Regions from separate parts of the Pandoraea apista genome, predicted to be linked through region 2. Evidence: predicted binding sites of a transcription regulator. Region 2 holds the regulator's gene; the other holds the start of a gene.
The links. Region 2 encodes NrdR, which represses ribonucleotide reductase genes. Its sites were predicted from a motif close to CACNANATNTNGTG; they were not measured.

Region 1: the regulator NrdR is predicted to act here: its motif matches at 3,640-3,653, upstream of AT395_RS03375 (ribonucleoside-diphosphate reductase subunit alpha).

Annotation. Positions count from the first base shown of each region.
Region 1 covers NZ_CP013481.2:723,992-730,655, forward strand. The annotation lists gene ffh (signal recognition particle protein) at 1-466, opposite strand, end outside; gene AT395_RS03355 (cytochrome C assembly family protein) at 579-1,463, shown strand; gene AT395_RS03360 (PP0621 family protein) at 1,470-1,766, shown strand; gene AT395_RS03365 (DUF1269 domain-containing protein) at 1,942-2,454, shown strand; gene ampD (1,6-anhydro-N-acetylmuramyl-L-alanine amidase AmpD) at 2,918-3,517, shown strand; gene AT395_RS03375 (ribonucleoside-diphosphate reductase subunit alpha) at 3,893-6,664, shown strand, end outside.
Region 2 covers NZ_CP013481.2:1,750,206-1,756,869, forward strand. The annotation lists gene AT395_RS08145 (zinc-dependent alcohol dehydrogenase family protein) at 1-558, shown strand, start outside; ZMP/ZTP riboswitch at 590-697, shown strand; gene glyA (serine hydroxymethyltransferase) at 796-2,043, shown strand; gene nrdR (transcriptional regulator NrdR) at 2,062-2,544, shown strand; gene AT395_RS08160 (autotransporter family protein) at 3,444-6,656, shown strand.

The DNA of each region.
Region 1 (6,664 bases), 1.0 Mb from region 2:
GCGTCACCGTCTGCAACTGAGCGATAGCGGCGGGGCGGTAGACGTCGGTGGAAACCGTAAGGACTTTCTTCTTCTGGGCGCGCAGCAGCTTGGCGAGCTTACCGACGGTGGTTGTCTTGCCTGCGCCCTGCAGACCGGCCATGAGGATGATGGCGGGCGGCGTGGTCGCGAGGTTGAGTTCGGCGGCGCGGCCTTCGTAGTCGCCGCCCATGAGCGCGGTCAGTTCGCGCTGCACCACGCCCACGAGCGCCTGGCCCGGCGAGAGGCTGGAAATGACCTCTTCGCCCAGTGCCTTTTCCTTCACCTTGGCGATGAAATCCCGGACCACCGGCAGCGCGACGTCGGCCTCGAGCAGGGCGAGACGTACCTCACGCAGCATTTCCTGCGTGTTGGCCTCGGTCAGGCGAGCTTCGCCGCGCAGCGTCTTGACGACCTTGGCGAGGCGCGTAGTGAGATTGTCGAGCATGAAACGTATCCTGTAAGACTCGCAGTGGCCCCGGTGGCCTGCCTCGCGTCCCCGGCGGGGACGGTGGCGGGTACGGCAGCGCGCCCGTCATGGGCTGGTGTAAACTTCAAATATGACTATTTTACTGTATGCGCTGACCGCCATCCTTTACGCCGGGTTGGCGGTTTGTTCGTGGCAAGGTTATCGGCGCGATGCCGCGCTCGCTATGGCGGGCGGGCAAGTCGCGCCTGCGCCGGTCGCGGGCACGCCCTCGCGCTGGCCGATGCAGCTCTCGCTGTTCGCCGTGCTGCTGCTGCATGGGGTGTTGCTGCATCAGACAATCTTCCGCGCAGACAGCATGCACTTCGGTTTTGCGTACATGCTCTCGGCCATGCTGTGGCTCTCGGTCGGCATTTACTGGATCGAGAGTTTCTTCTTTCCGCTCGACAGCCTGCGACTAATGGTCACCCCCGTGGCTGCCGTCGCCTGTTTGTTGCCGATGATTTTTCCGGATGTGCGCATTCTCGGTTTTGCCGCAGATCCGATTTTCAAGGCGCACTTCATCATTGCCAACATGGCCTACGGTCTGTTCGCACTGGCGGCGTTGCACGCGCTGCTGATGATTTACGCCGAGCGGCAACTGCACCCGTCGCGCAGCACCGAGGCGACCGGCTGGCTCTCGCGCTGGCTTGAGACGCTGCCGCCGCTGCTGACGATGGAAAAATTGCTGTTCCGGTTGATCGGTGCCGGGTTCGTATTGCTGACCCTGACGCTGATCTCGGGCGTGATGTTCTCCGAGGCGCTCTTCGGACGCGCGGTGCGCATCGATCACAAGACCGTGTTTGCGGTGGTGTCGTGGCTGATGTTCGGCGCGGTGCTGCTGGGCCGGCACTTCTACGGGTGGCGCGGTAAGGTCGCGCTGCGTTGGGTTCTGGCGTCGTTCGTGGCGCTTTTGCTGGCGTATGTCGGCTCTCGCTTCGTGCTTGAGGTGGTGCTGCATCGCATGACGGAGACTTGAAGCGCGATGCGCAATATTTTGTTGTTACTGGTGTTGTTGGTGGCTGGCACATGGTGGATGCGGCACAACGAGCGCAAGCGCAATATCGAGCGCAACGAACGCAACGAGCGCATGCGTCAGCCCCCGGCGGGCGATCCGCGCAAGACGGTGCACGAAGCCCTGCCGCCCGCCGAGCGCATGGTGCAATGCACCGAGTGCGATACCTATCTTCCCGAGAGTGAAGCCATCGGCGGTGCAGGCGGCAAACACTTTTGCAGCGCCGCGCACCGTGACGCCTATCTGACGCGCGAACACCGCGCCTGAGACCCGCTGCGCAGTCAGGCTGCGCAGCAATGTCGACATCCTCCCTCGTCTTTGGCATGGCCTCTAAACGGGTCGCCTTGCGCATGCCTGTCGCATGCACTAAAACACAGTAACCGGCTCTGTATAAAAGAACCATAACAACAGGGACGAGACGACAGGAGGGCGCAATATGCTAATGCGCAGACGGATGTATTTTCTTCTTCCCGATCTGGCCAGTGCTCAACGCACGATGAGCGATTTGCTGCTCGCCCGGATCGAGGAACGTCACATCCACTTCATGGCACGTGACGAAATGGACCTGGAGGGACTGCACGAGGCTAACCTGCTACAGACTTCCGATATCGTGCACGGCGCAGAGGCCGGGCTTGTGATCGGTGGCTTCTGTGGTTTGGCGGTCGGTGCAGTCGCGGCGTTTTTCCCCATCGTGGGCACACGTCCCCAATGGGAATTGATGATCGTGACCGCCCCCCTCGGCGCGCTCTTCGGCGCCTGGGTGTCGAGCATGATCGGTGTCTCGGTGCCGAACTCGCGGCTCAAGGCATTTCGCGAGCCACTCGAGCGCGGCATGATCCTGCTGATGGTGGACGTGCGCGACTCGCGGGTGGATGAGATTCGCGAGATGCTCAAGGAGCATCACCCCGAAGCGCATATGGAAGGGATAGAAGCCGCAATTCCGGCGTTTCCGTAATCGATGGCAACCTGCGAGGGAATCGTATCGAAAGCGAAAAACGGGTTGGCGCAGGAGAAGTGTCTTACCGGCCGGCAACGGCCAATAGCGTCGCACCTGTGAGCGGCGCGGGGTGGTGCGCGTGCCGTATGGCACGAGTACGACGCCATCCCAGGGCGTGGTCACGCCCACGGAAGCCTCTCGGCCAAGTTCGGCGGGAGGCTTCTTCTTTGAGCATTCCATTTCCTTATTGTGCGGTGGCCGACAGGTGCCCGGCGGCGTATGATATTTGCACTCGCTGCCTGCGTTCGGCACACCGGGCGCGCCTTCGGCGTCGTTGCGCCAAGTGGGCTACAATGGCGCCCCTCGCTCCACGGGAGTTCACTGTGCCCGTCATGCTCCAGTCATCTGCGTCCCCTATTGTTGCGCTCCGATCGTCCGGTCGCGTCGAGACCTGCGCGTGTCCGATGCTGCGAGGTCGCGCATGAACGCACCGGACCAACGCCTGCCGCTTACGCTCGACGCCGACGGATGGGTGCGCGAAGCCGAGCGTCTGCCATCGCCCAATTTCGACATGCGGCCCGATGGCATGCCGACGGACCTGCTCGTGGTGCACAACATCTCGTTGCCGCCCGGGCAGTTCGGCGGCGACGAGATCGCGGCGTTCTTTCAGAATCGACTCGACCACGACGCGCATCCGTTCTTCGATGAGATTCGCGGCGTGCACGTCTCGTCGCACTTTCTGGTGCGGCGCGATGGTGCATTGCAGCAGTTCGTGTCGTGCGATGCGCGGGCGTGGCATGCGGGCGCGTCGTCGTTCGAGGGTCGTACACGCTGCAATGATTTTTCCATCGGCGTTGAGCTTGAAGGGACCGACGACGTGCCGTTCACGGCCGCGCAGTACGCAACGTTGGCGGCGCTTACGCGCGCGTTGCTTGAGCGTTATCCGATTCAAGCCGTGGCCGGACATGCCGATATAGCACCGGGCCGGAAGACGGATCCGGGCCCGCATTTCGAGTGGCAGCGATTGCGCCGGATGGCGGGTCTGAGCCCCGAGGCGCTGCCGTTTCAGCGAACCGCTTAATCCCCATCCGGGGACAGGTTTTGCTTGACACGGCGATGCCACGGGCCTCCCCGGCGAGCAAAATTTTTGGGTTTGCGGAGTGCGTCATCTCCACTATACTTAGTGCAAATTCCGGTGCCGACCACTACATCTAGTGGTTGATGTCAGGTTCGGCACAGAATGCAATCACCATCAATACCGTGTTTGTCCTGCGGCGTTTTGTGGGGCGGCACAGCAGCAAAGCCGTGCAGCGGACACCTCGAACCCTTGGCCGTCCGTCGGTCGTGCGGTGTTCAGCACTTCGCTCCATCGGCGCCCCCAGGGCGCATATTTACCGGCTGTAAAACTGGTAGAGACGCGCTAACAGCACCATCTCATTGGAACGGGAGTTTTTACATGCAGACTAACGAAAACCTCACCCGCCCGAACCCGACGCCCGCCGCGAATGCCGGCAGTGGCACGGGTGCGTCGGCGCCCCAGACGACGGGCGCATTCGAGCCGGCCACCAACGCCGACTTCAAAGTGATTCGACGCAACGGCGCGGTGGTGGGTTTCGAGCCGTCGAAGATCGCGATCGCCGTGACCAAGGCGTTCCTGGCCGTGAACGGCGGTCAAGGTGCGGCTTCGGCGCGCGTACGCGAACTCGTGGAGCAATTGACGGAGAACGTTGTGCGCGCATTGGTGCGCAGCCGCCCGAACGGCGGTACGTTCCATATCGAAGACATTCAGGATCAGGTCGAACTCGCGCTCATGCGCGCAGGCGAACACAATGTGGCCCGTGCCTACGTGCTGTATCGCGAGAAGCGTTCGCAAGAGCGCGCTCACGCGATCGAGACCACGCAGGAAGCCGCAACGCCCGACGCGCCGGTGCTGCGCGTGACCGACAACGGGGTGACGCGTGCGCTCGACATGAGCGTGTTGCGCGGCGTGGTGCAAGCCGCGTGCGAAAACCTTGGCGATGAAGTCGACGCCGAACCGATCCTGACCGAGACCATCAAGAATCTGTACGACGGCGTGCCGCTGTCGCAGGTCTACGATTCGGCGATCCTCGCCTCGCGTACCCTCATCGAGAAGGAACCGGCGTACAGCCTGGTCACGGCCCGTATTCTGATGCACACGATCCGCCGCGAAATCCTCGGCGAGGAAGTGCCGCAGGGCGAAATGGCGGCTCGCTACGTCGAGTACTTCCCGCGTTTCATCAAACAGGGTGTCGAAGCCGAACTGCTCGACGAGCAACTGCTCTCGTTCGATCTGGCCAAGCTGGGTGCCGCGCTCGACGCATCGCGCGACCTGCAATTCAACTACCTCGGCCTGCAAACGCTGTACGACCGCTACTTCCTGCACATCGACGGCCATCGCATCGAAATGCCGCAGGCGTTCTACATGCGGGTTGCCATGGGCCTGGCGCTGAACGAAGTCGAGCGCGAAGCGCGTGCGATCGAGTTCTACCAGATCCTGTCGAGCTTCGACTTCATGAGCTCGACGCCGACGCTGTTCAACTCGGGCACGCGTCGCTCGCAGCTTTCCTCGTGCTACCTGACGACCGTCTCGGACGATCTGGAAGGGATCTACGAGGCGCTCAAGGAAAACGCACTGCTCTCGAAGTTCGCCGGCGGTCTGGGCAACGACTGGACGCAGGTTCGCGCGCTCGGCTCGCACATCAAGGGCACGAACGGCAAGAGCCAGGGTGTGGTGCCGTTTCTGAAGGTGGTCAACGACACGGCCGTGGCCGTGAATCAGGGCGGCAAGCGCAAGGGCGCAGTCTGCGCGTACCTGGAAACGTGGCACCTGGACATCGAAGAATTCCTGGAACTGCGCAAGAACACGGGCGACGATCGCCGTCGTACGCACGACATGAACACGGCGAACTGGATTCCCGACCTGTTCATGAAGCGCGTGATGGAAGGTGCCGAGTGGACGCTGTTCTCGCCGTCGACCTGCCCGGATCTGCACGACAAGTACGGCAAGGCTTTCGAACAGGCTTACACGGCTTACGAAGACAAGGCCGCGCGCGGCGAGATCAAGCTGTTCAAGAAGGTGCCGGCGCAGGCGCTCTGGCGCAAGATGTTGGGCATGCTGTTCGAAACCGGCCACCCGTGGATCACGTTCAAGGACCCGTGCAACATCCGCTCGCCGCAGCAACACGTGGGCGTGGTGCACTCGTCGAACCTGTGCACGGAAATCACGCTCAACACGAGCGAGACCGAAATCGCCGTGTGTAACCTCGGCTCGGTGAACCTCGTGGCTCACCTGAAGCAGACGGCCAACGGCTACGAACTGGATCACGAAAAGCTGCAACGCACCATTCGTGTGGCAATGCGCATGCTCGATAACGTCATCGACATCAATTACTACGCGGTGGCGAAGGCGCGCAATTCGAACCTGCATCACCGTCCGGTGGGCATGGGCATCATGGGCTTCCAGGACTGCCTGCACCTGCTGCGCACGCCCTACGCGTCGAACGACGCGGTCGAATTTGCCGACCGTTCGATGGAAGCCGTTTGCTACTACGCTTACTGGGCATCGACCGAGCTGGCTAAGGAACGCGGTCAGTATTCGTCGTACAAGGGTTCGCTGTGGGATCGTGGCATCCTGCCGCAAGATTCGCTCAAGCTGCTGGCCGAGGAGCGTGGCGGTTATGTCGACGTCGACCTGTCGAGCACGCTCGATTGGGACAGCCTGCGCAAACACATCGCCGATCACGGCATGCGCAACTCGAACTGCGTGGCCATTGCCCCGACGGCCACGATCTCGAACATCATCGGCGTCTCGGCCTGTATCGAGCCGACGTTCCAGAACCTTTACGTGAAGTCGAACCTGTCGGGCGAGTTCACTGTGGTCAACGAGTATCTGGTGCGTGACCTGAAGGCCCGTGGCCTGTGGGACGAAGTGATGGTCGCCGACCTGAAGTACTTCGACGGTTCGCTCGCCCGCATCGATCGCGTGCCGGCCGACCTGCGCGAGATCTACGCCACGGCGTTTGAAGTCGAGCCGAAGTGGTTGGTCGAGGCGGCATCGCGTCGTCAGAAGTGGATCGATCAGGCGCAGTCGCTCAACATCTATATGGCAGGCGCATCGGGCAAGAAGCTCGATGAGACATACAAGCTGGCATGGACGCGTGGGCTGAAGACCACGTATTACCTGCGTACGATGGCCGCAACGCACGTC
Region 2 (6,664 bases):
GGTACCGGCCGCAAGCTGGCGGCCGGCGAGACGGTGTTGTTGATCGGGACGGGGGGCGTAGCGCTGTTCGGCGCACAACTCGCGCTGGCTCATGGCGCGAAAGTCATTGTCACGAGCGGGAGCGAAGCGAAACTTGCCCGGGTGGCGGCGTTGGGCGTTACCCATGGCGTGCGGCGGCGTGAGGGCTGGGCACAAGAGGTGCTCGAACTGACGCAGGGCCGGGGTGTCGAGCAGGTGCTGGAACTGGCGGGGGGCGATATGCGGGAGACGATGACGGCGCTCGCCCCGGGCGGCAAGGTCTCGGTTATCGGCATGCTGGGCGGGGACACGCTGCAACTGCCGGTATACCCAGTGTTGCTCAAACGTGCCCACATTCAGGGCATTGGGGTGGGGCACCGGGACGGGCTGGAAGCCCTGGTGGCAGCGATCGACCGCCACGGCATCGCGCCGGTGGTCGACGCTGTCTACGATTTCGCCGACGTCGACAAGGCGCTGGCGCACCTGCGCCGGGGGGCATTCGGCAAGGTGGTCGTGCGGTTGGCCGGGCCGGTTGCCTAACATCAAAAGCTCGCATAAACTATCGACGCCACAAACCCCGCGTGACTGGCGATTAGGGTGCACAGCCTTGTGCGCCCGAGGTGGATCAACCCACCGGGAAGCGCCGGGGTCTTATTTGCCGTTCGCCTGGGCAGCCGTGATGGTTGGTGCTGCCCTGTCTATCGTCTTCCGAAGCACAAAGGAAGGCGCGCCGCAGCATCCCCTCCCGGAAAACCTGTTCAATTCAACGGAACCGCCATGTTCGACAAATCGAAATCTACCGTTGCCGCCGTCGATCCCGACGTCTGGGCCGCGATTCAGAAAGAAAATCAGCGTCAGGAAGATCACATCGAGCTGATTGCTTCGGAAAATTACACCAGCCCGGCCGTGATGGAAGCGCAGGGCTCGCAACTGACCAACAAGTATGCGGAAGGGTATCCGGGCAAGCGCTATTACGGTGGTTGCGAGTACGTCGATATCGTTGAGCAACTGGCCATCGATCGTGTGAAGGCGCTGTTCGGTGCGGAAGCCGCGAACGTGCAGCCGAACTCGGGCTCGCAGGCCAACCAGGGTGTGTATTTCGCCATGCTCAAGCCGGGCGACACGATCATGGGCATGAGCCTCGCGCACGGCGGTCACCTCACGCACGGTTCGCCGGTCAACATGTCGGGCAAGTGGTTCAACGTGGTGAGCTACGGCCTGAACGAGCAAGAAGACATCGATTACGACGCTGCCGAGAAGCTCGCGCAGCAACACAAGCCGAAGATGATCGTGGCGGGCGCATCGGCCTTCGCCCTGAAGATCGACTTCGAGCGCATGTCGAAGATCGCCAAGTCGGTTGGTGCGTACTTCATGGTCGACATGGCGCACTACGCCGGTCTGATCGCCGCTGGCGTGTACCCGAACCCGGTGCCCCACGCCGACTTCGTGACCACGACCACGCACAAGAGCCTGCGCGGCCCGCGCGGTGGCGTGATCCTGATGAAGGCCGAGTTCGAGAAGCCGATCAACTCGGCGATCTTCCCGGGCATTCAGGGTGGTCCGCTCATGCACGTGATTGCCGGTAAGGCTGTCGCGTTCAAGGAAGCTGCCTCGCCGGAATTCAAGGCCTATCAGGAACAAGTTGCAAAGAACGCTCGCGTGATGGCCGAAACGCTGGTCAAGCGCGGCCTGCGTATCGTGTCGGGCCGCACCGAATCGCACGTCATGCTGGTCGACTTGCGTGCCAAGAACATCACTGGCAAGGCAGCGGAAGCCGCGCTGGGCGAGGCGCATATCACCGTCAACAAGAACGCGATTCCGAACGACCCGGAGAAGCCGTTCGTGACGAGCGGTGTGCGCCTGGGCTCGCCGGCCATGACCACGCGCGGTTTCAAGGAAGCCGAAGCGGAACTCGTCGGTAACTTGATCGCCGACGTGCTCGACAACCCGGAAGACGCTGAAAACCTGGCCCGTGTGCGTGCACAAGTGGCTGAGTTGACCAAGCGTTTCCCGGTCTACGGCTAAGCCGAGAGCCCCGCACACATGCGCTGCCCGTTCTGCCGGCACGACGACACGCAGGTCATCGACTCGCGTGAAGCGGAAGACGGCGCTGCCATCCGGCGGCGCCGGAAATGCCCGTCGTGCGACAAGCGTTTCACCACCTACGAACGCGTCGAGCTGGCGATGCCGGCGGTCGTCAAGAAAGATGGCAGCCGCGCCGAGTACGACCGCGCGAAAGTGCGCGCCAGTATGCAACTGGCGATTCGCAAGCGCCCGGTGAGCGCCGAAGCGATGGATGCTGCAATTGCGCGCATCGAGTACAAGCTGCTGGCCGGTGCGGAGCGTGAAGTGATGAGCCAGCGTATTGGCGAGCTTGTGATGCGCGAGTTGAAGCGGTTGGACAAGATCGCCTATATTCGCTTTGCGTCGGTGTATCGAAGCTTCGAAGATATCGCCGAGTTCCGCGATGTGCTCGAGGAGATCGACAGCACCGATATCAAGCCTAAGCGTAAGCCGGTGGGTTGAATCGCTAGGGGGAGGCGACAACAGCGCGTGTGAGCGTCAATGGAGGCCGTGAGGCCACCTCCGACGCAATGAATGACGGAAAACCCGTCGTGCCCGAAAGGGCGCGACGGGTTTTTTTATGCCCGCGCGGTTTGAGGTGACACGCCTGCGCGATGACGAAAATGTGACGCCTCGCAGCGCCAAAAACGCCAATGGGAAATCACTTCATTGCGGCTCTGCAACGTTGCGTGCGTACCTAATTGCGCGTTTATTTTGGGATGTTGGTGTTGATTGAGTGGTTGATTTGGGATGTTTCATCTGAAATTTAATTAAAAATAATAGGATTATTCGCAATTTTAGATGTCCGGGTTTTTTGGGGTATTTACCAAAAAGCCATCAGATCTAATTATTTTCGATGACATCTATTTAGAATTCGCCACTTCGCGGTGAGGCACCGCTGTTGTTGTCGCGATTAGGTGATTTGCCGTCGTGAAGAATTCTATTGAGGTTATCGAATGAAAAGCAAATTTCAGACGTCGCAAACGCTTCGTCAATCCAAGATCTGTCTGGCGGTCGCGACGATGCTCGCGGCGATGAGCATGCCTGCGCAAGCGGAGAACGTCATTGAGAGTGAGGCGGCGGCGTGGAGCGAGGAAAAAAGTAATGTCGCGAAGAGAATGAGCGACCGACTGCAAAGGCTGACGGATGAGTATCAGGAGAAGCTTGAAAAGGCTAATAGTCAGAGTTCGTTGAAAACGGTTCGTTTGAATATTTACTCGAAAACTAAAGATATTGCCAGTGAAATTGATTACAAGAAAGAAATGGCGAATTTGTCTGAGGTGGCTGATAAATTAATTGCCGATTTGAAAGGGGGAGGTCGGGAAATTGAAGGGTGGTTGCTCGATTTGCGGGTGGCGGATATGGAAAATGTCAAACGGGAAATCCAGAAGGTCATGGACGCCGGTTCGGACGAGTTTGAAAGAGCGCGCGGGCAGTTCGATGTGTTCCTGAAAAATAATGCCGAAGCTCTTAAGAGCGCCGATGAGGCGCTGAGTGTCGGCGCGAAGAAGACTGCGCTGAATGCACGTTTCGATGCACTCAATAATGCGGACGAAGCGACTTTCAAGCTTATGGCCAATACCAAGGAGTTGGTGGCGTCTTCGCAAAACGGCAGCGCTGCCGCACTGACGTGGGGTAACAACAATCTATTTAACGCGCATTTCGACGAGGGCTACCCCGACGGGGCGAGCCAGATCGGCAAGGAAACCGTACTCGATATCACGAAGCGCTCAGGTGCCGTATCGGATGCGATCGATGGGGCGAATGGTCACGAACGCGACGTAGGCACGATTCGAGTGGCGAAAGATGTGACTCACCTGGTGGGCGTTATTGAAGGGTATCTGAACGTTAATCAGGGGCTTGAAGGCGCCGGCGAACTGGCCGTGGCCGTTGGGAACAGCGGATCGCTCAATTTTGAAAAGGGGGGCAAAGGGATCGATCCTGCTGCACGGCACGTAGTTCTGATCGCCGGAAGCGGTGCGAGCGCGGAGGAAGTCGTCGCTGGCGCTTTCGGGACGGGCGGGAAAATCGATGAAGAGCCGGGGGTGATTCGGTTTCTTGCAGGCACAAGCGCTCAAAATGCTGCGATCGCAATCGCCACGGGCGCTCAACTGCGATTCGAGGAGGGCTCCAGTGCCGGCGCCAGCACCATCATGGTGAATGATGGAACGGTGCATTTCGACGACGCACACGCCGGCAGTGCGTCGATCCAGAACGCTGGCAGGCTCGTAGTTGACAGCTCGACGATGGGTACCAGTAGCGTAATTAATGGCGCCGAGGGTGAGTTCACTGCGAGCGATACGCAGCTCGAGAAAATGCACTTGACGAATCTGGGCACTACCGAGTTTTTTGGGGCTGCTGGCGGAAACGCTCGCATCTCGAACGACGGCGACGGCCACGTGACGATCCACGACACCAATCTGGAGAATCTGAGTATCGATAACGCGAACGTTCTGGAGATTGTGAACTCAAGCGCTGGCAAGGCAACGATCTTGAATGCACAAGGTGCTGTCGTGATGTTTAGCGATACGGCGTTGGAATCACTGCAACTCGAGAATCGAGGAACGGTGATTGCAAAGGGCAACACCACGGCGGATAACGCACGCATTCGTATGAGTGGGGGCGTGTTTGATGTTTCAAATATCGAAGGACCCGAAGGGCGTAGGCATCTCGACGGAGAAATCACAATCGGTTCACTGTCTGGTCGCGGCGATCTGCTCGCCGAAGACACCCACGCCACGCTTGGCTCCTTGAATCAGGATGACGTGTTCGAGGGACGCATTCTCAATAGTCAAGAAGTACCTTTGGATGCCAGCATGAAAATGCGCGCTCAACTCGCGAATGGCGATGATGCACAGGAGCTGGCTGAATACGAAGGCGTGAGATTGACCAAGGTTGGCACTGGTAATTTGACACTCACCGCGGGCCAGAGCGACGTGTCGATGATCGCCGTTGAGGCGGGCATGCTCACGGCTGCTCACGTCAATGCGTTGGGTGCCGGCACGGTGAGCATCGCGGCAGAAGGTACGGTCGCGCTGAATCAGGACGTAACGGGCGTGACCGAGTTGACGAATGCCGGTACGTTGAATCTGGGCATGAACAAGCTCGAGGTGGGCACGTACGCGTCTGAAACAGGCGCGAAGATCAAGTCTCGCATTGAGAAGGTCGATGGAGAACTGCGCGGTGGCAATATCCGTGTTTCGAAGGAAGGCAATTTCGAAAAAACGGAGCTGTTAGTCAGCGCTGCGAACGATATTGAAATTCAGGATATCGTGGGCAATTTCGAAGTCGTGCAAGCGGAAGGCGATGCACAGGTGACTGGCGGGAAAGTCACCGTGGGTAGCATCTCCGTCGATAGCAAGCCGATTACGGAAGACCCGAAGCCGGTGATCGACACAAAGATCACGGAAAAGAACATCGTTAAGTTCGTGGCGGCCGACGGTGGCTACACGGCCAACGAGCAAGCGGTGCTGGCCTCGGTGGATGGCGTGACGGTGGGCGACCTGAGCTCGGGCAAGATTGGCGGCAAGGTGCTCTCGGCCATGGCGCTACAAACGGCGGGCTCGGACGAGCAACGTAAGTCGGCACGCATGCTCTCGGGGGAGTCGCTGGTGAATAACGCGGTGGCGGCGCAGGCGGCAGCCACGACGTTCCAGCGCGGCATGCAAACGCGCATGATCGCGGGTGGGGCGATGTTCGACGACAAGACCACGAACGGCGCACTGGCGGCGGATAACGGTATTGCCGGTTGGGCGTCGTTCAACGGCGGCAAGACGAGCCAGCGCGGTGACGGCATGTCGTTCGACGTGAAGGGTCTGGACGGTGCGATCGGTGTGGACAAGCGAGTGAATCGGAACACGCTGGTGGGCGCCTCGGTGGGCTTTGGCAATCAAGAGTCGAAAGCCAAGGGTCTGGCGGGCGAGTCGAAGGTCAACAGCGTGAGCGTGGGTCTTTACGGTTCGCATCTGACGGATACGAACTGGTTCGTCAACGGCGGCGCGTCGTACACGAATCACAGCGTGAAGACGGATCGCACGGTGAGCGCACGTAACGCGTCGGCGCGGCTGACGGGCAAGACGAGCGGTCAGACGTTCGGCATGTTCGGTGAAGTGGGTAAGCGCTTTGAGGTGTCGGGCATGAACATCGATCCGTCGGTGGGGGTGCGTGTGGCGTCGACGCGTTTGAACGCGTTCGACGAGGCGAACCGAGACGGCTCGGGCAACGATGGCCTGAAGGTGGGTTCGCAGTCGCAGACCTCAACGCGAGGGGTGTTGGGCGTGCGTCTGTGGAGCGAAGTGGCGAGCGTTGCGGGTGGCAAGGTTGCCCCGTCGCTGCGTCTGACGTACGAGCGGGAGTTCAGCAACACGCAGAGCAGCCTGACGAGCGCGATCTATGGCGCATCGAACAAGTTCACGGTGAAGGGTCCGAAGCTGGGCAAGGACATCTTCACGGCGGATTTGGGGCTGGATATGCAGCTCAAGAAGCAACTGGAGGTGCGCGTGGGCGGTAACGTGAGCGTGCGTAAGGGCGAGAACGCGCTGGGGGGTGGTATCTCGGCGAAGTATCGCTTCTAAGGAAGTCG